2 linked regions of the Phyllobacterium zundukense genome follow. The protein of the gene in region 1 binds, or shares a complex with, the protein of each later gene. Links are inferred from orthologs where the notes say so. Each region holds a gene or a part of one and is shown on either strand. Other genes may lie near its edges. The genes, in order: mfd and uvrA.

Evidence for each region.
Region 2: the proteins of mfd (region 1) and uvrA are in contact, whole or in part, in a crystal structure (PDB 4DFC), measured with the Escherichia coli proteins. The link is inferred for Phyllobacterium zundukense from one-to-one orthologs.

What each region holds. Positions count from the first base shown.
Region 1 is NZ_CP104973.1:2,972,271-2,983,685, reverse strand. Bases 3,714-7,720 are described here. They hold mfd (transcription-repair coupling factor), read right to left. Parts: upstream 7,415-7,720; coding sequence 3,914-7,414; downstream 3,714-3,913. Other genes in these bases: N8E88_RS26940 (FAD assembly factor SdhE), read right to left, coding at 7,422-7,709; N8E88_RS26950 (DsbA family oxidoreductase), read left to right, coding at 3,714-3,913. In the rest of the region: N8E88_RS26970 (AEC family transporter), read right to left, coding at 1-13; heat shock protein HspQ, read left to right, coding at 112-444; N8E88_RS26960 (invasion associated locus B family protein), read right to left, coding at 513-1,136; N8E88_RS26955 (extracellular solute-binding protein), read left to right, coding at 1,422-3,239; more of N8E88_RS26950, read left to right, coding at 3,248-3,713; ATP-dependent DNA helicase RecG, read left to right, coding at 7,826-9,934. UniProt on the Escherichia coli protein: Couples transcription and DNA repair by recognizing RNA polymerase (RNAP) stalled at DNA lesions. Mediates ATP-dependent release of RNAP and its truncated transcript from the DNA, and recruitment of nucleotide excision repair machinery to the damaged site.
Region 2 is NZ_CP104973.1:3,197,591-3,208,446, reverse strand. What follows is about bases 1,066-4,513. They hold uvrA (excinuclease ABC subunit UvrA), read right to left. Parts: upstream 4,188-4,513; coding sequence 1,266-4,187; downstream 1,066-1,265. Other genes in these bases: N8E88_RS28035 (DUF72 domain-containing protein), read right to left, coding at 1,066-1,243. Outside these bases: N8E88_RS28040 (P-II family nitrogen regulator), read right to left, coding at 1-187; more of N8E88_RS28035, read right to left, coding at 440-1,065; N8E88_RS28025 (single-stranded DNA-binding protein), read left to right, coding at 4,629-5,141; N8E88_RS28020 (YqaA family protein), read left to right, coding at 5,192-5,635; N8E88_RS28015 (Vat family streptogramin A O-acetyltransferase), read left to right, coding at 5,714-6,346; N8E88_RS28010 (PTH2-like family protein), read right to left, coding at 6,356-6,763; N8E88_RS28005 (AraC family transcriptional regulator), read left to right, coding at 6,802-7,683; N8E88_RS28000 (NAD(P)/FAD-dependent oxidoreductase), read left to right, coding at 7,769-9,070; N8E88_RS27995 (UCP034077 family protein), read left to right, coding at 9,045-9,497; N8E88_RS27990 (MarC family protein), read right to left, coding at 9,505-10,092; gyrA (DNA gyrase subunit A), read left to right, coding at 10,474-10,856. UniProt on the Escherichia coli protein: The UvrABC repair system catalyzes the recognition and processing of DNA lesions. UvrA is an ATPase and a DNA-binding protein. A damage recognition complex composed of 2 UvrA and 2 UvrB subunits scans DNA for abnormalities.

The sequences.
Region 1 (11,415 bases):
AGACACTGAGCATGACGGACTTTATGAATTTATGGCGGGATAGAGTGATCGCAGGAACCATTTAGGCTCGCGAGCTTTGATAGAAACAGATACCTACTACGAATGACGATGATGACACAGATACGCCATGCAAAATTTCAGATCGGCCAGGTGGTGAGCCACAGGATCTTCGCGTTCCGAGGCGTAATCTTCGACGTGGATCCGGAATTCAACAATACAGAAGAATGGTATAGATCTATCCCCGAGGATATAAGGCCGCGGCGCGACCAGCCCTTTTATCATCTTTTTGCAGAAAACTCCGAAAGCGAATATGTCGCCTATGTATCGGAACAGAACCTTGTTGCCGATACGACCGGTGTGCCCCTGAGGCATCCGCAGATCGGGAACATGTTTGAAACGCCGGAAAACGGCGTCTATCGCGTGAAGAAACCTCACATGAACTAGTGCACCGACTCATGCGCAATAAAAAAGGACGCTCAAAGCGTCCTTTTTTGCTTTTCAGTGCCGGTTGATCAGTTGCCGGTTTTGGCCTTTTGCTGCTCAGCCTTCATCTTCTCCTCGAACTCTTTCTGACGCTTCTGAACTTCGTCCTGAAGTGTCTTCTGGCGCTGTTCGAGCTCGTTCTGCTGCAGGCCGGGACCGTCGTAAGCCTGAGTGAAGCCCGTGAGCGCAACGTTGATCGGATTGGGCTTGTTCTGGAAGTTGACGGAAGTCATCGTCAGCTGGTTGCCCTTCTTGAAGGCAGCAAGCAGGTCATCGGACAAGGCAACTTCTGAAATGCAACGATCCGGGAAGCAGATGGCGTAATCAACCTTCTGAGTCTTGCCGCCGTTGATCTGGAGGCCAACACCCGGCGCGATGAGACGGCCGGTCGGGACGGAAACCTGGAAGATCTTGCGATTGATCTTACCTTTGATCTCGATGAGATTGACAGCAGTCAGGAGCTGGCCGCTGTCGGCCGTCACGATATTCTGCGTATTGCAGATGTCATTGTCTTCCTGTTTCGAGCAAACCTTGAACCAACCCTGAGGCGCTCTTTGCTGTTGCTGGGCTGAGGCTGGTACGGCCGCGGCGGCAAGTAATGCAACGGCGCCTGCGAGAGATGCGGTTGCAGCGAAAGTCTTTCGGGTGGACATGGTCAACTGGTTCCTTTCAGCGCACTTATCCGAAGTGTGGCTTGATCACTTGTATTTGCTTGTCTGGCTTTGGTCACTAAATGCGGCAACAGAGTGACCCTAGCGCCAGATGCAATTATCGAACGCCGTGTTACACTGCATGCCGATGCAAATCCAGACTACTTTTGGCTGGTCTTTGAATTCAGATGGCACATAGCACGTCTTCCGCCGCAGAATCGTCTTCAAATGATAGTCTTTGGCACGAATCAGGGTAAATCGCGTCCCTAAAGGCGCAAGGTTGAGACGATGTTGAAGAGAAGTTTGCAGATTCTGGCGCTTTTGATCGCAGCATGTTCGGCAACGGGCGCTTCTTTTGCAGAACCGACCTATGGAATCGCCATGCACGGCGAGCCTGCCCTGCCCGCAAACTACAAGAATTTCCCCTATGTCAATCGGGTTGCACCAAAGGAAGGCTCCATAACCTATGGTGTCGTCGGCACATTCGACAGCCTCAATCCGTTCCTGATCAAGAGCATGCGGACGACCGCACGCGGCATGTTCGGCGATTCCGAATTTGGCAATCTGGTCTACGAGTCGCTGATGCAGCGAAGCGCCGACGAACCATTCACCATGTATGGTTTGCTCGCCGAAAAGGTTGAAACCAATGACGAGCGAACCTGGGTCGAATTCACGCTCAATCCGAAGGCGAAATGGTCCGACGGGCAGCCGGTAACGCCCGATGATGTAATCTTCACGTTCGATGTTCTTACCAAAAAGGGACGACCGCCTTTTAGCAGCCGCATGAAACTGATCTCAAAAATCGAAAAGGTCGGCGAACGCGGCGTAAGGTTCACATTCAACGAGCAGGCGAACAGGGAGTTTCCGCTGGTCCTGGCACTTATGCCGGTTCTTCCAAAACATGCGATCGACATCGACAAATTCGACGCTTCGCCCTTGGCTATCCCGGTTGGCAGCGGACCCTACATCGTTTCGAAGGTTCAGCCAGGCCAGCGTATCGTTTTCAAGCGAAACCCCGACTACTGGGCCGCCGACCTGCCGAGCAGGGTCGGTTTCAACAATTTTGAAACGGTAACTGTCGAGTATTTCCGTAACGATCAGGCGCAGTTCGAAGCATTCAAGAAAGGCGTATTCGACGTCTTCATGGAAGGCGATCCCAACAAATGGGCGACGTCCTATGATTTTCCGGCGGTGAAAGATGGCAGGGTTATCAGGGACACGTTCCGGTCCAGATCACCGGCAAATATGTTCGGCTTTGTCTTCAATACGCGGCGCCCCTTGTTTCAAGACAAGGCGGTGCGGGAAGCGCTCGCACTCATGTTCGATTTCGAGTGGACCAACCGCAACCTCTACGCCGGCCGCTACCAGCGACTGGGTAGCTACTGGCAGGGCTCGGAGTTGTCGGCCCTTGGCAGATCCGCAGATGCGACCGAACGCGCGCTACTTGCGCCATATCCGGATGCGGTGCTGCCGGAAGTGATGGATGGCACCTACGAGCCCGCCAAAACGGATGGAACAGGGCGCGATCGCAAGGAAATGAAGCGCGCTTATGACATTCTCGTCAGCCGGGGCTACAAGATCGAGAACGAACAGATGCTCGATCCGCATGGTACGCCGCTCACATTCGAAATTCTGACGCGCTCGGTTGGCGAAGAGCGTCTCGGGCTTGCCTACAAACGTACGCTCGAGCGCCTGGGCATCGGTGCGACCATCCGTACAGTCGACGACGCACAGTATCAAAAACGCCTCCAGACGTTCGACTACGACGTTATCCTCGGCGCCTATTCAAACTCGCTTTCGCCAGGGTATGAGCAATTCAACCGCTGGGGCAGCCAGTCGAAGGAAGTTGAAGGCAGCTTCAATTATGCGGGGGTAGCCGATCCCGTCATCGACGCGCTACTGGACAAAATGCTGGCCGCCCGCGGTGACGAGGAATTTACCAGCATTGTGCGTGCCCTCGACAGAGTCCTGATCTCCGGCCATTATATGGTCCCGATCTACTACCAGCCCGAGCAATGGGTTGCCCGCTGGGCGCATCTGCAACATCCGGACAAGACGTCCATGGTCGGCAACCAACTGTCCACGTGGTGGTCCGATAAACGATAGGAATAGCCATGACCGATAAGAAGTTCACGATCGACGTGGTGTCGGATGTCGTTTGTCCCTGGTGTTTTCTCGGACGGAAGCGCTTGGAAAGCGCGCTCGCCCTTAATCCCGACCTCGACGTCATTGTCAATTGGCGACCATTTCAACTCGACCCGACGATCCCGCCGCAGGGAAAAGATCGCAATCGCTACATGCAGGAAAAGTTCGGAAGTTCCGACAAGATCTTCGAGATTCATCAGCAATTGACCGAGCTTGGCAAGGAAGCTGGCATCGAGTTTGACTTCGAGGCCATCGAAGTTAGCCCTAATACGTTGGACGCGCATCGCCTGATCCGCTGGGCATCGCAGGCTACGCCCAACGTTCAGGACAAGATGGTCGGCATCCTTTTCTCCTATTATTTCGAACAGGGAAAGAACATCGGTGATCACCAGATATTGCTGGAGGCCGCGCAAGAGGCCGGCATGGATGTCGCCATCGTTGCAAGCCTGTTGCCAACCGACGCCGATACTCTCGGTGTGCGGCAGGAAATCGACACCGCCAATCAGATCGGGGTGCGCGGCGTTCCCTGCTTCATCCTCGACCAGAAATACGCCGTTATGGGTGCGCAGTCTGCAGAGGCTCTGGCGGACGCCATCCGCCAGGCCGCCGATGGCTTTGAGCCGCGTCCGGTCTGACTATGCGGCCTCGGCGAGTTTCGCCAGCTGCGTCATGACGACCGCTGCACCGTTCAACCGTTTCTCCGCCGTAGGCCAGTCGCGCACAAACACTATGCTCTGATCGGGCCGGATCTTCGCCATCGAACCCTGCTCGCCGATCATTTGTACCAGTGCAGCTGGATTATTGAACGTCTTGTTGCGGAACTGGATGACAACGCCCTTTGGTCCCGCATCGAGCTTGTCCACATTGGCACGCCGGCATAACGCTTTGATGTAAACGATCTTCAAGAGGTGCTGAACTTCTTCCGGCAGCGGTCCAAAGCGATCGATCATTTCAGCGCCAAAGCCGTCGATGTCCTGCAGCTCCTCCAGATCGGCCAGACGGCGATATAGGCCGAGACGCAATTGCAGGTCCGGCACATAGGTTTCAGGGATCATGACGGCGGTGCCGATCGCAATCTGCGGCGACCAATGGCCGTCCTCGACTTCGCCGGTACCCCTGATCTCCGCAACCGCTTCTTCCAGCATCTGTTGGTAGAGTTCGAAACCGACCTCGCGAATATGCCCCGACTGTTCCTCCCCGAGCAGATTGCCTGCACCACGGATATCCATGTCATGGCTCGCCAGCTGGAAACCGGCACCTAGCGTGTCCAGTGATTGCAAAACCTTGAGCCTGCGTTCTGCCGTCTGCGTCAGCAGCTTGTTGGCTGGTAGCGTGAATAGCGCATAGGCACGCTGCTTCGATCGCCCGACGCGCCCGCGCAGCTGATACAACTGCGATAGGCCGAACATATCGGCACGATGGATGATCAGCGTATTTGCTGTCGGGATATCGAGCCCGGATTCAACGATCGTCGTCGACAACAGCACGTCGTACTGCCCGTCGTAGAAAGCATTCATGATGTCGTCGAGCTCACCCGGCGCCATCTGGCCATGGGCAATCGCAACTTTCAGTTCCGGCACCTGAGTATCAAGGAATTCCTTGATGTCGCTCAAATCGGAGATGCGCGGACAGACATAGAAACTCTGCCCGCCGCGATAGCGCTCGCGCAGCAGCGTTTCGCGGATGACAAGCGCGTCAAACGGCGAGACGAAGGTTCGCACAGCCATGCGATCCACAGGTGGCGTGGTAATCAAGGAAAGCTCGCGAACACCCGTCAAGGCGAGTTGCAGCGTGCGCGGTATCGGCGTTGCGGACAGGGTCAGCACATGCACGTCCGATTTAAGTTCTTTCAGCCGTTCCTTGTGTTTGACGCCGAAATGCTGCTCTTCGTCGATGATCAAAAGGCCGAGATTCTTGAACTTGATGCCGTTTCCGAGCAGCGCATGCGTGCCGACGGCAATATCAACCTGCCCCTCGGCAATGCCCTTCTTGTTTTCAGCCAGTTCCTTCGAACCCACGAGCCGCGATGCTTGCGCCACATTGACAGGCAGGCCCTGAAAACGCTGGGTGAAGGTCTTGAAGTGCTGGCGCGACAACAGCGTCGTCGGCACCACGACGGCAACCTGGACGCCATTCAGCGCCGCAACGAATGCGGCGCGGAGTGCAACTTCAGTCTTGCCAAAGCCGACATCGCCGCAAATCAGGCGGTCCATGGGCTTGCCGAGCGAAAGATCGTCGATAACCGCGTCGATGGCGCGATCCTGATCTTCGGTCTCGTCATAGGGGAACCGCGCCGCGAATTCGCCATAGAGGCCGTCTGGTGGCAACAGGATCGGTGCACCACGCATCTGCCGTTCCGCCGCAATGCGAATGAGATGGCCGGCAATGTCGAGCAGGCGTTTCTTCAGCTTTGCCTTGCGGGCTTGCCAGGCCCCGCCGCCGAGCTTGTCCAACACGGCAGTCGAAGTTTCCGAGCCAAACCGTGACAAAAGCTCGATATTTTCTACCGGGAGGAACAGCCGGTCATCGCCCGCATAGTGCAATTCAAGACAATCATGCGGTGCCCCGGCAGCTGTGATTGTTCTCAGGCCGATGAACCGGCCGATCCCATGATCCACATGCACGACGATGTCGCCGGCGTTCAGCGCAGCAACCTCGCTGATGAAATCCCGGTCGCGTTTGCGGCGCTTGGAGTGACGGATCAGCCGGTCGCCGAGGATGTCCTGCTCTGCAACAACGACCAGTTCTCCAGCATCGAAGCCGGTTTCAAGCGAGAGGATGCCCGCAGTAATTTTGTCGCGAGCAAGCGCCTTGACCGTTCTCAGATCATCGACAAGCTCGATCTTTTCGAGACCGTGTTCGTTCAGAACCTGCACCAGCCGGTCGCGTGTGCCTTCGCTCCATGCAGCAAGCAGCACCTTCTTGCCTGCAGCGCGCTCATCGGCAATGTGTTTTACAACGCTATCGAAGACATTGGTGTCCTTGGCGGTCCTCTCCTCGACGAATGTGCGCCCCCGATGCGCACCGGCGTGGATAACCGACCGACCTGTGACGAATGGCGCGTCGAACGGCGTGAAATCGATGCGCATGCCTGAGTTAACTGCCGACGCCTCAACCTGCTCAGGTGTCAGATACAGCGAACCCGGCTCGACCGGCTTGTAAGGGATGGTATCGCCTGGCTCCTTGCCATCGGATTGCCGTCTGCGCGCCTCGTAGTGATCCAGCACCATCTTGTGGCGTTCAGCCATGGATTCGTGCGCGAGGTGATCGAAGACCACGGGCATTTGCCCCGCATGGTCGAAAACGGTCTCGAGTTTGTCATAGAATAGTGGCAACCAATGTTCCATGCCGGCAAAGCGGCGCCCCTCCGAGATGGACTGATAAAGCGCGTCATCGCGCGATGGTGCCCCGAACGTCTGCACATATTGCGAGCGGAAATGGCTGATGAGCTCGGGCGAAAGCGTAATTTCGCTCATCGGCTGCATCGAGAATTCTTTCTTTTGGCTCGACGTTCGCTGCGACGCTGGATCAAACGTCCGGATCGTTTCCAGGGTGTCGCCAAAGAAATCCAGGCGCAGCGGCTCCTCGGCACCCGGAGCAAAGAGATCGAGAATACCGCCACGCACGGCATATTCGCCGATATCACGCACAGTTGGAACGCGCTCAAAGCCGTTGTTTTCAAGGCGTTGCACCAGTGCATTCATGTCAATTCTATTGCCGGGCTTTGCCATGAAAAGCTGCTCTGCGAGGACTTTGCGCGGCGGCAATTTTTGCAGAACGGCATTGGCCGTCGCCAGAATGACGCCCGGGTGCTTATGTTCGCGCAAGGCTGCAAGACCAGCAAGTGCCGCTAGGCGGCGCGCGGAAGTATCCGCTCCTGGCGAGACGCGATCATAGGGAAGACAGTCCCACGCAGGCAATTGCAGTACGGGCAAATCCGGCTGGACGAAGTTCAGCACCTGTTCGATATCAGCAACGCGATTGCCATCACGCGCGATGAACAGCACCGGACCGCCTGCCCCGGCTTCAGCGACCACTTTTGCCAAAGCAAAAGCTTCATAGCCATCGACAACACCGTCGATGACCACGTGTCCATTGACGTCAGATTTCAGTCCGAGTTTGGTAAAGGCAGTCATTTCGATTTCAGAATTTCATTCTCTGGCGGGATGCGACGACCCTGTGGAAGATCGGCGTATCGAATTCGGCGGGAACGGCAGCCTCCCCGGTGAACCATTTCAACAGGTCCCGATCGAGCGCTTCCATCAGTGCTTCATATTGGTCAAGTTCATCATTGGACAAGGTGTCTATATGGGCGTCGGCAAACTGCCCAAGGATCAGATCCATTTCACGCATACCGCGATGCCAGGAGCGAAACAGGATTTTTCGCTGTCTCGGCTGCAGATCGGCGGTGGTGCGACTGCTTCCAGTCATGAACTAGCTCCGTTATGGCAATGAATGTATTGGGCGTGGTTGGTGCGGCTGGGTATAGCGTGCCTTGTTGCATCTGTCAGCCTTGCAACGCACATCGAACGCGTTAAACCTTATGCATGCGTCCGTCATTGCTTGACCCCCTCTTCGCCTCCGTTCGTTCACTTTCCGGCATAGGCCCGAAAGTGTCGGGCCTGCTCGGCACATTGCTCGGCACGCAGCCGCCGGGCGCCGAGCCGCGCGTCGGCAACCTGGTCTACCTGCCGCCGCACAGCGTGATTGACCGGCGCAATCGGCCGGGAATTGCCTTCGCCCCGGAAGGCGCGATCGTTACGCTCGAGGTGCGCGTCGACCGCCACCAGCCGTCACCCAGCGGTCGCAGCAACGTCCCATATCGTGTCTTCGCTCATGATGATACCGGGGAAATCGGCCTCACCTTCTTTCACGCAAAACAAGCTTGGCTTGAGAAAGTCATGCCGATTGGCGAAACGGTCATCGTGTCCGGCACCATGGAGTGGTTCAACGGGCGTCCGACGATGGTTCATCCGGATCATATTGCCAGTATCGGAGATGCTTCGTCGCTGCCACTGGTTGAGCCTGTTTATCCGCTGACCGCAGGCCTGTCTCCAAAAGTGCTGGCACGCGGTATTCAGGAAGCGCTGGCCAAAGCACCGGATATGCCGGAATGGATCGATCCGCCAGTGCTCGAAACATATCGCCTGCCATCGCATCGCGAAGCACTTCAGATCCTGCACAATCCGCAAGATCCGAGCGACATCGCACTCGATCATCCCGCCAGACAGCGGCTCGCCTATGATGAATTTCTCGCCGGTCAGCTGGCGTTGGCGCTGGTGCGCTTGAAAACACGGCGCCTTTCCGGCCGCAAGCTGGAGGGCGACGGCCATCTCATGGCGAAAATCATCGCGGCCCTGCCCTATTCGCTGACGAATAGCCAGAACCAGACGATCAAGGAAATCATCGCCGATTTGCGCGAGCCAGACCGGATGCTACGCCTGCTGCAAGGCGATGTCGGCTCCGGCAAGACCGTCGTCGGTCTACTGGCCATGGCGCATGCTGCGGAGGCTGGCGGTCAATCGGCCCTGATGGTGCCGACAGAAGTGCTCGCGCGCCAGCATTTCGCTACAATCGCGCCTCTGGCCCAGAAGGCAGGGTTGCGCACGGCGTTGCTCACCGGACGCGAAAAAGGCCGCGAGCGTGAAGATATCCTCGAGGGCCTGCGGACTGGCGCCATCCATATCATTGTCGGCACACACGCGCTCTTTCAGGAGAAGGTCAGCTATCACGATCTGGTGCTGGTTATTGTCGATGAGCAGCATCGTTTCGGCGTACATCAACGTCTGCTTTTGACCTCCAAAGGCACGGCGCCCGACATGCTGGTCATGACCGCCACACCCATTCCGCGCACGCTGGTATTGACTGCGTTCGGTGATATGGACGTTTCGAAACTGACGGAAAAACCCGCTGGCCGCCGGCCGATCACCACCGCGATCCTGCCGATGGAACGCTTGAGCGAGCTCGTTGATCGCATGCGTACTGCAATCGCCGATGGGCAAAAAATCTACTGGATTTGTCCATTGGTCGAGGAGTCCGAACTGGTCGACCTGGTTTCGGCCGAAGAACGTTTCGAATCGCTGAAACCTCTGCTCGGCGACAGGATCGGGCTCGTCCATGGCCGCATGAATGGACCTGAGAAAGATGCCGCCATGCTGGCGTTTAAGAACGGCGAGACTCGATTGCTTGTGGCAACCACAGTCATTGAAGTTGGCGTCGACGTTCCGGATGCAACAATCATCGTCATCGAACACGCCGAGCGCTTTGGTCTTGCGCAATTGCACCAGTTGCGCGGGCGTGTCGGGCGTGGGGACAAACCCTCGACCTGTCTTCTGATCTACAAGGGGCCACTTGGCGAAGTCGCACAGGCGCGACTGAAAATCATGCGGGAAACCGAGGATGGTTTCAGGATCGCCGAAGAGGACCTGAAGTTGCGGGGCGAAGGCGAGTTGCTTGGCACTCGACAATCCGGAACGCCTGGTTTCCGGCTCGCCAGCATCGAGGCGCATCAAGAGTTTCTGGAAATCGCCCGCAAGGATGCCCGGTATATTCTGACGCGGGATCCCGAATTGCAGAGCACGCGCGGCGAAGCATTGCGCATCCTGCTCTATCTGTTTGAGCGGGACGAAGCTGTGCGATTGCTTCGCGCAGGCTGATTACTCCACAGTTACAGACTTTGCCAGATTGCGCGGCTGATCGACGTCCGTGCCCATGAAAACTGCTGTGTGATAAGCCAGCATCTGGATCGGCAGAGTATACACGATCGGCATAATGATCTCCGGCATCTCCGGCAGAAGGATCGTATGCCACGTCTTCAATGTGCTGGCGGCGGCGCCTTTCTCATCGGTGATGAGGATGATCTTGCCACCACGCGCCGCCGCTTCCTGCATATTCGAGATGGTCTTTTCGAACCAGCGGTCATGCGGAGCAATCACAATGACCGGCATGGATTCATCGATCAATGCAATTGGTCCATGCTTCAACTCGCCGGCCGCATAACCCTCGGCGTGAATATAGGAAATTTCCTTGAGTTTGAGCGCGCCCTCGAGCGCGAGCGGATAACTCGTGCCGCGCCCCAAATAAAGCACGTGTTTGACCTGGCTGAGTTCTCGGCTGATAGCCTCGATCTGACCTTCGAGCTTCAACGCCTGCGTTGCATAGCGTGGAATTTCGGATAGTTCGCGCACAAGCCGGCGCTCTTCTTCGTCGCTGATCGTTCCGCGCATTTTGCCGGCCGCTACAGCCAGCGATGCCAGAACCGATAATTGGCAGGTGAAAGCCTTGGTCGAGGCAACGCCGACTTCCGGACCTGCGAGGGTTGGAAATACGGTGTTGGATCTCGCGCGCCATCGTTGATTCCTTGACGTTGACGATAGTTCCGATGTTGAGACCCTGCTGCTTGCAATAGCGCAAGGAAGCCAGCGTATCCGCGGTTTCACCTGACTGCGAGACGAAGAGCGCAAGGCTGTTTTTGGAAAGCGGCATTTCGCGATAGCGAAATTCGGACGCCACGTCGATATCGACCGGCAGCCGTGCAATGTGCTCGAACCAGTACTTTCCGACCAGCCCGGCATAATAGGCCGTGCCGCAGGCGGAAGCGGCGATGCGGTCCACCTTGGCGAAATCGACCGGCGCTGCGCCGGCGCGGATCATTCCCTTGGAAAAATCGAGATAGTTTGCCAGCGTGTGCGAGATGACTTCCGGCTGTTCATGGATTTCCTTCTCCATGAAGTGCCGGTGGTTGCCCTTGCTCACCAGAAACGCGGTGCCCGCCGATTTCTGCACGGGCCGGTCTACGATTTCGCCGCTTTCATCATAGATGATGACGCCACTACGGGTGAGCACCGCCCAATCGCCATCTTCGAGATATGACAAATGATCGGTGAACGGAGCAAGAGCGATCGCGTCGGAACCCAGATACATCTCGCCTTCGCCATAGCCGACAGCGAGAGGCGGACCATTGCGGGCGGCGATCAACAGATTGTCTTCGCCCTTGAACATGATCGCGATGGCAAAAGCACCGCGCAATTGCGGCAGCGTCTGGCGAACCGCCTCGACCGGCGCAAGGCCGCGATCGAGAGCGCGTGTGACCAGATGCGCGACGGTCTCCGTATCGGTCTCCGTCTCGAAGACATAT
Region 2 (10,856 bases), 230 kb from region 1 along the record:
TCTCGACTTTTACCTTGGGCAGGAAGTCGACGACATACTCAGCACCGCGATATAATTCGGTATGGCCCTTTTGACGGCCAAAACCCTTCGCTTCGGTCACTGTAATGCCCTGAAGCCCCACTTCCTGCAGTGCCTCTTTCACCTCATCCAGTTTGAAGGGTTTGATGATGGCTTCGATTTTCTTCATCAGAGAACGATCTCCCTATGCATAGAAACGGACCTCTTGCCCGCTTTCACTTCAAAAAGCAGGAAGCATGCCAACTCGGTTGAATAGTTTAAATATTTCCCGGAACCTGAGTTTATCGCGTGAATGGCAGCAGGTGTTCTGCCTCTCTGCCTAACTCGTCACCGTAAAGCACAAGCAGCGATGCAGCAAGCTGATGCAAAAATGTGCAGATTGCATATTTTTTGGACAGGGATTGCGCGTCGGTGGTTTGAGTTACGCATTCAGACGCTGGGTTAGAGCCTGTGCTGCCTGCGGGGCGTGCACTTTGCCTTCGTGGATGAAATAGACGAAAACATCGCGAGGCTGCTTTTCCGGATGCTGCTTCGGAGAGGCCAGTGGCAAGTCATCCGGTACATCACCTTTTGCCCACTGTTTGACACGATCTGCCCACTTGTCGAGCGCCTTGGCAGGATAGGCAGTTTCGATGGCATCATCACCCTTCTGCAGACGGGCATAGATGAAATCAGCGGTCACATCGGCAATTTCCGGGTATTCTAAATGTTCCGCATAAACCACTGCAACGCCCTTCTTGCGGGCCAGCGCCACAAAGTCAGGATCGATGAAGGAAGGATTTCGAACCTCCACGGCGTGGCGCAGGGGGAGGCCGGATTCGTTCTTCGGCAGGAGATCGAGAAAGGCGCCGAAATCATCCGCATCGAACTTTTTCGTCGGTGCAAATTGCCAGATCAGCGGTCCGAGCCGATCGCCCAGCTCGGCTATACCGGACTTGATGAAGCGCTGCATCGACTCGCCGGCTTCGGCTAGAACGCGGCGGTTGGTGACAAAACGATTGCCCTTGACCGAGAAAACGAAGCCGTTCGGCACCTGGCTCGCCCATTTGGCGAAAGTCTCGGGCTTCTGCGTACCGTAATAGGTGCTGTTGATCTCGATCGTCTGCAAATGCTGGCCTGCATATTCGAGTTCCTTGGCCTTGGAGAGGCCCTTTGGATAGAAGGTGCCGCGCCAGGGCTCGAAAATCCAGCCACCAATGCCCGCCCTTATGGTCCCGCTGGTCATCTCCGTCTCCTCCCTAGATCGATTATTCTGCCGCGGCTTGCGCCTTGTGTCCCGGGCGCCTGCGCAAAAGCTCCCTGAGGAACTGGCCGGTATAGGAGCGTTCGGCCTCGGCAATATCCTCCGGCCGGCCGACAGCCACGATCTCACCTCCGCCGTCGCCGCCATGCGGTCCAAGGTCGATGACCCAGTCGGCTGTCTTGATAACTTCGAGATTGTGCTCGATGACGACCACCGTATTGCCCTGATCGACAAGCTCATGCAACACGTCAAGCAGCTTCGCCACGTCGTGGAAGTGCAAGCCTGTTGTCGGCTCGTCGAGAATATAGAGCGTACGGCCGGTGGCCTTGCGCGACAATTCCTTGGCGAGCTTGATGCGCTGGGCCTCGCCGCCGGACAAGGTATTTGCCTGCTGGCCGACATGGATATAGCCGAGGCCGACCTTGGCCAGCGTCTGCAGCTTGTCACGCACGGCGGGTACTGCCGAGAAGAATTCCGCACCTTCTTCGACCGTCATGTCGAGGACGTCGGCGATCGACTTGCCCTTGAACAGCACCTCCAGCGTCTCGCGATTGTACCGCTTGCCGTGACAGACATCGCAGGTGACATAGACATCCGGCAGGAAGTGCATCTCGATCTTGATCACGCCGTCGCCCTGGCAGGCCTCGCAGCGCCCGCCCTTGACGTTGAACGAGAACCGGCCCGGCTGGTAGCCACGCGCTTTTGCTTCCGGAAGACCGGCAAACCAGTCGCGGATCGGGGTAAATGCACCCGTATAGGTTGCAGGATTGGAGCGCGGCGTGCGGCCGATCGGCGACTGATCGATATCGATGACCTTGTCGAGGAATTCCAGCCCGTCGATGCGGTCATGATCGGCCGGATGTTCGCGCGAACCCATGATGCGGCGTGAGGCAGCCTTGAACAGTGTCTCGATCAGGAATGTCGATTTGCCGCCGCCGGAAACGCCGGTAACGGCAGTGAACGTGCCGAGCGGAATTTCCGCCGAGACGTTCTTGAGATTGTTGCCGCGCGCGCCGACGATCTTGATGCGCTTCTTGTTGATCTTGCGCCGTTCGGAAGGCACCGCAACTTCGATCTCGCCGGACAGATACTTGCCGGTCAGGGATTTCGGGCTGGCCATGATGTCGGCAGGCGAGCCTTGCGCGATGATCTCGCCGCCATGGATTCCCGCAGCCGGGCCGATATCGACGACATAGTCGGCGGTGAGGATTGCATCCTCGTCGTGCTCGACGACTATGACGGTGTTGCCGAGATCGCGCAGATGGCGCAGTGTCTTCAACAATTGCTCGTTGTCGCGCTGATGCAGGCCGATGGACGGCTCATCGAGCACATAGAGCACGCCGGTCAGGCCGGAGCCGATCTGCGAAGCCAATCGGATACGCTGGCTTTCGCCACCGGACAGCGTGCCGGAATTGCGCGACAATGCCAGATAGTCGAGCCCGACATCATTAAGAAAGCGCAGGCGCTCGCGGATCTCCTTGAGAATGCGCTCGGCGATCTCCGTCTGCTTTTCATTGAATGTCTTGTCGATGTCGCGGAACCACGCATCCGCATGGCGAATGGATTTCTCGGTGACCTGACCGATATGCAGACCGCCGATCTTGACTGCGAGAGCCTCGGGCTTGAGCCGATAGCCGTTGCAAGCCGGGCAGGGCGTCCCCGACATGAAACGCTCGATTTCCTCGCGCGACCAGGCGGAGTCCGTTTCTTTCCAGCGGCGCTCCAGATTGGGAATGACGCCTTCGAACGGCTTGGTGGTGCGATAGGAACGCAGACCGTCATCATAGGCGAACTGAACCTCGCGGCTGCCCGTACCGTAGAGAATGGCTTTTTGGGCTTCCTCGCCCAGGTCGCGCCAACGATCGCCAAGTTTGAAACCATAGGCTGCACCCAGCGCGTCCAGTGTCTGGTAGTAGTAAGGCGAACTCGACTTCGACCACGGAGCGATGGCGCCGCCTTTAAGAGTAAGGCTTTCGTCGGGCACGATCATCGTCGGATCGATGGCCTTCTGTGTGCCTAGACCATCGCAGGTCGGGCATGCGCCGAAGGGATTGTTGAACGAGAAAAGACGCGGCTCGATCTCGGAAATGGTGAAACCCGAAACCGGGCAGGCAAACTTTTCCGAGAACATTACCCGCTCGTGCGTATCGTTCTTGGATTTGTTGGCGGATTCGCTGGCCGTTTCATCGGCTGGAAGCGGCTTGTCGGCAAATTCCGCAACGGCGATACCATCGGCAAGTTTCAGGCACGTCTCGAGACTGTCGGCAAGACGCGCGGACATATCGGGCCGCACGACGATACGGTCCACCACCACATCGATGTCGTGCTTGTATTTCTTGTCGAGCGCCGGGACATCGGCGATCTCGTAGAAAATGCCGTCAACCTTGACGCGCTGGAAGCCGCGCTTCTGCAGGTCGGCGAGTTCCTTGCGGTATTCGCCCTTCCGGCCGCGAACGATCGGCGCAAGAATGAAAAGACGCGTGCCTTCTTCGATTGCCAGCACACGATCGACCATCTGGCTGACCGTCTGGCTTTCGATCGGCAGGCCGGTCGCAGGCGAATATGGTATGCCGACGCGTGCATAAAGCAGGCGCAGATAGTCGTAGATTTCAGTGACCGTGCCGACAGTCGACCGGGGATTGCGGCTGGTTGTCTTCTGCTCAATGGAAATCGCTGGTGACAGGCCGTCGATCTGGTCGACGTCCGGCTTCTGCATCATCTCGAGAAACTGCCGGGCATAGGCGGACAGGCTCTCGACATAACGCCTCTGCCCCTCGGCATAGATGGTATCGAACGCGAGCGACGACTTGCCAGAGCCCGAAAGGCCGGTCATGACAATGAGCTTGTCGCGCGGCAGATCGAGATCGATGTTCTTCAAATTGTGTTCGCGGGCACCGCGAATGGAAATGTACTTCTGATCGCTCATGTCTGTTTGCCTTTGAGAGGGCGCGCTATTTGGAAGGAGTTATGGCCCTCACGGAGAGGCTTCCCTATATTTAGAAAGTCTTCTCTGGTTTACGAGGTCAAACCCTGTTGGAATCACCATAGCCATGTTGACATTGTTAGGGCAAGTGATAGAACAAAAAAAGAACAAACTGTGGATGCTCTCCTGACATGGTGCTGACAGGGTGTGAAAGCAGTCTTGTTCAAGCGTTGGCTGTAAAAAACCAGGTGCGTTGCGGTTGGCGGCTGCATTGGAAGTGCGACAAGTCTCCTGACAAATCTGGCAGGAGGGTTTTGGCGGCCACCCATGCGGACGTGACCGGGGACTGTATATTGTGGATAGCGGTAATCAGTTGCCCCGTCTTGAATGCGGCTTCTGTATGATGGCGCAAATTTTAATAGCAGAATTTATGGAGTTCAGATCATGGCAGGCAGTGTCAACAAGGTCATTTTGGTAGGAAATCTTGGCGCTGACCCGGAAGTCCGGCGGCTCGGTTCTGGTGATCCGGTCGTCAACCTTCGCATTGCGACGTCGGAAAGCTGGCGCGACAAGAACAGCGGCGAGCGCAAGGAAAAGACCGAATGGCACAGCGTCGTTATCTTCAACGACAATCTTGCCAAGGTTGCCGAGCAGTACCTTAAAAAGGGCATGAAGGTTTATCTGGAAGGTGCTCTGCAGACCCGCAAATGGCAGGACCAGACGGGTAACGACCGCTATTCGACAGAAGTCGTGCTGCAGAAGTTCCGTGGTGAATTGCAGATGCTCGATTCACGCGGTGAAAATGCTGGCGGTGGACGTTCGTTCGATAGTTCCGGCCGTGGCCAGGTATCGGACAATGAGGGGTCGGATTTCGGCCGTTCCAGTGCGTCGTCGAGCAGTTCATCGAGTGCTGGCGGCAATTTCTCGCGCGATCTCGACGACGAAATTCCGTTCTGAGCTGCGGATCCAATAGAACACCCAAATGAACGAAACAGCGCCCAGTCATGATCAGTGATCTGGGCGTTTATGCTGGGCTATTCGCCATAGCCTTCGTTGCGGCGACGGTCCTTCCGATGCAGTCGGAAGCGGCACTCGCCGGGCTTCTCCTCAGCAATTCCTATTCGCCGGCAGTGCTGATAGCGGTGGCCAGTATCGGTAACGTCCTTGGCTCGGTGGTCAACTGGCTGCTTGGCCGCGGAATTAACAGGTTTCGCGAGCGCAAATGGTTTCCCGCCAGCCACGCGCAACTCGATCGCGCCGCCTCCTGGTATCATCGCTACGGCAGGTGGACGCTTCTGTTGAGCTGGGCGCCGATCATCGGCGATCCGCTGACAGTGGTCGCCGGCGTACTGCGGGAACCCTTGCCGAGCTTTCTGGTCCTCGTGACAATCGCAAAGACCATGCGTTATCTGGTCGTCTTCATGCTGGCGCGGGGGTGGGAATTCATATGAATGGCAAAGAATGGCGTCAAGATTTCGCCATGTCCGGCGTGACGATGACCTCCTTAATCGCGACACTACGGAGTTCCCATGAACGGACCGAGCCCAGAAAACAAGCATCCCATGCAAGGATTCCCTCAGGTGTGTTTTATCAAAAACACGATCTCCAACCCCAACATTATCGTTGGCGACTATACCTATTACGATGATCCGGAAGATTCTGAGAATTTTGAACGAAACGTGCTTTATCACTTTCCGTTCATTGGCGATAAACTGGTCATTGGAAAGTTCTGTGCTTTGGCCAAGGGTGCACGCTTCATCATGAATGGTGCAAACCACAAGCTGTCAGGCATATCCACCTATCCCTTTCAGATCTTCGGCAATGGCTGGGAAAAAGTCATGCCGCAACCCGGCGAACTGCCATACAAGGGCGACACTATCATCGGCAATGACGTATGGATTGGCTATGAAGCGTTGATTATGCCGGGCGTCAGCATCGGCAACGGCGCCATTATTTCGTCGCGTTCGGTTGTCACCGCCGATGTCCCGCCTTATACGATCGTAGGCGGCAATCCGGCCAAGGCCTTGAAAAGCCGTATTGAACCGGATGCCGTCAATAAGCTTGAGGCGTTGGCCTGGTGGGATTGGCCCGTCGAAAAGATCAGCCGTAACCTGCAGCACATTGTATCCGCCGACGTTAACGCGCTTAGCTCCTGTACGTGACGACGGCTTCTATGGATGCATTTTCGCCCCTTTGGTAACCTTGTCGACGAGCTTTTTCTCGGCTCGCATGGCGATGCCGACGACCTTCGCATCGTCCGGCGCGAATTGCGCAAAGACAGCGCGGTTGGCCGCGTCGTGGCCGGTTGAAAACATCTCTTCGATATAGAGACACGTCTTGATATCGCGTTCGAGCGAACGGCGGTGAATGTTTGAAATTGTTGCCTGATCCGCCGCCAGAACAATCACAGGCTGGATGGAAAGCGGGTTGTAAGTGTTCCCGGCCCTGTCACGATAAGGCTCGCCGATTACGTCGGGCGATTGCGCAACAATGCCGCTTGTCAGAAACGCCGTCACATTCAATGCCTGCCATGGCGCCATGTCGTTTCGCAACACAATTGCAATTTTGGTATCGAACATCGATATAATTCTCCGTCAGTCATGGAAGAGTTGAGCTTATGCAAGACGTTTTAGGCGAAGAGGCCGCGCGTGGTCTTGGACGTTTGTGCAAACTTCCCGTGCAGGACGCCATTACATCTGCGCCGTCCAATCCGGGCCTCGAGCGCATTGAAGCGCGGTTTGCCGGGGATGCTTATGATTTGCACAGGCACGACACCTATGCGATCGGTGTGACACTGCACGGCGTGCAAACGTTCTGGTATCGCGGGGAGCGGCGCCACAGCATGCCCGGCAATATCATCGTAATCCATCCGGACGAGATGCATGATGGCGCCGCTGGCACCGATGATGGCTTGTGCTATCGCATGCTCTATCTGGAACCCGCGCTGGCATTGCAGTCGCTGGGCGATCGCCAAGGTGCGCTGCCATTCGTCAACGATCCTGTCATCGCCGATCCGGCGTTACATGCTGCCTTGGTAGCAGCTCTCCGCAATCTCGATGAGGAGTTGGATGAACTACTGGTCGACGATGTCGTTTCGCACCTGACCCTGGGCTTGACGCGGCATGCAAGACAGCATGCGAGGCCGCTGGGCACGCCGGCGATCCGGCAAACGCAATTGGCACGCGATTATCTCGAAGAGCACGCCTTGCGCCTTGTACGATCAGATGAGCTTGAAGCGGTAAGCGGTCTTGATCGCTACGCTTTATCCCGGCACTTCCGCACGCTCTATGCCACAAGCCCACATCGTTTTTTATTGATGCGGCGCCTGCAACGGGCCCGCGAGATGATCAAAACCGGCGAACCGCTGGCCGGGATCGCGGTGGAAACGGGATTCACCGACCAAAGCCATCTCAACCGGCAGTTCAAGAAAGCCTTTGGCATGACGCCCGGACGTTGGGCGGCGCTGGTCGGCGTCGAGCTCCGAGAGACCTCTCGATAACTCATCCCTGATCGGTATTTCATGCAATTGTCGCATGGCAATCGGTCTGTTAGACAGATCTCGGTCTGCGCATCGGAGCCTCATCATGACTGAAATCCAGACGCCATCCCACACCAAACACCGCCTCGTCGTCGTCGGCGGAGGTTTCGGCGGCCTGGAGGCTGTCTATAATCTCCGTAATGTCGATATCGACATTACAATCATCGATCAGCGTAACCACCATTTGTTCCAGCCGCTGCTGTACCAGGTCGCGACGTCGACATTGGCGACGTCTGAAATCGCCTGGCCAATCAGGCATCTCGTGCGGAAGTACAAGAACGTCAAGACCTTGCTCGGTACTGTTGACAATGTCGATACGGCTGCCCGGACTGTTTCAACCGCTGACGGCGAGACCATACCCTATGACACGCTGGTGCTGGCGACCGGCGCGCGCCATGCCTATTTCGGTCATGATGATTGGGAGCCCTATGCACCCGGTCTGAAGACGCTGGAAGACGCCACGATGATCCGCCGGCGCATTCTGACCGCGTTTGAAAAGGCCGAGCGCGAACCGGATCCTGCCAGGCGCATGGAATATCTGACCCTGGTGATCATAGGCGGTGGGCCCACAGGGGTCGAGGTCGCCGGAACGATCGCCGATCTCGCGCGCGATACGCTGAAGGGTGATTTCAGGGTGATAGACCCGGCAGAGGCGCGCGTGGTGCTGATCGAGGGTGGTCCGCGCGTGCTGCCTGCGTTCAGCGACGATATGTCGGCCTACGCCAAGCGAGCACTGGAAAAGCTGGGCGTGACTGTTCATCTCGGCCATCCGGTCACAGAATGTCATGCTGACGGCGTTGAATTCGGCGGCCAGTCGCTGCGCGCCAAGACAATCATCTGGGCTGCCGGCGTGCAGGCGTCTCCCGCTGCCAAATGGCTGAACGCGCCATCCGACCGAGCCGGACGCGTTGTCGTCAAACCCGACCTGACTGCACCGGACCGTCCCGAAATATTTGTGATCGGTGATACCGCAACCGTGCCGAATGGCGGCAAGGGCACTGTGCCGGGCATTGCCCCCGCGGCGAAACAGCAGGGTAAGCACATTGCCGAAACCATCAAGGCAAGGCTCGGCGGCGACCAGACGCCGCGGCCGTTTGTCTATCGCCATGCGGGTGATCTCGCGACGATCGGCAAGCGTGCGGCGGTTACCGATTTCGGCTGGATCAAACTGAAAGGCTATCTCGCCTGGTGGCTCTGGGGCCTGGCACATATCTATTTTCTCATCGGCGTACGCAATCGACTTGCCGTAGCGTTGAGCTGGCTATGGATTTCCGTCAGCGGTGTTCGCAGCGCACGATTGATCACGCAAAGGGATGCCGTTGATGAAATCGAAGCAGAGGCGCGCTGAATTGGTCGTCATGCGGTCGATCTGGTGGTTCGTCACAGCAGCGATGGCTCTCACATTGCCCGGTCTGACGCCGGCGCTGGCATCGGAACAGGCCTGCGGCAAAAGCGAACCGATTTATTCCACGAGAGAAATCGGTTCGGCACTTCTTGCCTGTTGGGTCCGGCCAACCGGCGCCGAAGATATGGGCGTGACGTTGCGCTTTGCATTGCGGCGCGATGGTACGGTTATCGCAATGCCGCGCGTTATTTTTAGAACGCCGGGCGGCGACCGCGTCGTCAAGGAGGCATTTGTATCGTCAGCACTTGAAACGGTGAACAAAGCCGTCCCGCTGGCGATTGCACCTGAACTTGGGGAAATCATCGCAGGCAAGCCTTTGACGGTCGTTTTTGGCGATGGCGTCGATGTCCGCATAAGCCCGGGCTATTAACCAACGATCAGCTGTTGACGAGGGTCCGGATACCGTCCGCCACGAACTGGACGGCGAGGGCGGCGAGAATTACGCCGAGTAGTCTGGTCAATATTGAACGGCCTGTTTCACCAAGAAAGCCGTCGATACGCTCGGCAAGGAAAAACACAGCATAGCAAGAGGCTATGCAGATCAGGATTATGCCGATCAAAGCCAGTCGCGATGTGGCACTCGAAAGCGTTCCTGCAAGAAGAATGGTTGCGGAAATCGCGCCCGGACCGGCGATCAACGGTATCGCCAAAGGAAAGGCGGCAATGTTGCGGATGTGATCCTTTGTAATCGCAACCTCTGCACTTTTCTCCTTGCGCTCGTTGCGCCGCTCAAAGATCATCTCGAAGGCTATCCAGAACAGAAGCAGACCACCCGCAATGCGGAAGGCGCCGAGGGTGATGCCGAACAGCGCAAGTATCTGCGCACCGGCAATCGCGAAGATGGTAAGAACGACGAACGCTGTGAGGCTGGACCGGAGCGCAACCTGACTGCGCTCTGCCCGGTTCATGCCTGTCGTCAGCGCCAGAAACAGCGGTGCGAGACCGGGCGGATCGATCGTAACCATGAGCGTCACAAAGGCATTGAGAATGGTGTCTGCGTACGCCACGATTTTGCTTTTCTTTTCTGGTTAAAGGTGCACCAACCCGGCCATTACGGCTGATTCAACCTACCGGATTCGCTATCCAACGTCGAGAAACATGCAATTCAACCCAGAAGTTTTTCACCGCATGAGAAACTCCATTTTATCACATGATTTTAAAGGGTTTTCAGCTGTGTATTAACGCGCCGTTTATTGGCTTTTGGCTGGAAAAGCCTCTATAAGATCAAAGATTGATTCTATCCGAAAGATGAGTGCCTCGTGTCTGATTTAACTCCACCTCCTGGCTCCGAAGACGATAAATCCGGACCGTCCTTCGGGATCGAGCCGATTTCCATCATCGAGGAAATGCAGCGCTCCTATCTCGACTATGCGATGAGCGTGATCGTTAGCCGTGCGCTGCCCGATGTGCGCGACGGCCTGAAGCCCGTGCATCGACGCATACTGCATGCGATGAACGAAATGGGGCTGTCGTGGAACCGGTCCTATCGCAAGTCGGCCGGTGTCGTCGGTGAAGTGATGGGTAAATACCATCCGCATGGTGACGCTTCGATCTACGACGCGCTCGTTCGTATGGCGCAGGACTGGTCGCTGCGTGACCCGTTGGTTGACGGGCAAGGCAATTTCGGTTCGATCGATGGCGATTCCCCCGCAGCGATGCGGTACACGGAGTGCCGCCTGGAAAAGGTCACGGAGTCGCTGCTCTCCGATATTGACAAGGAAACGGTCGA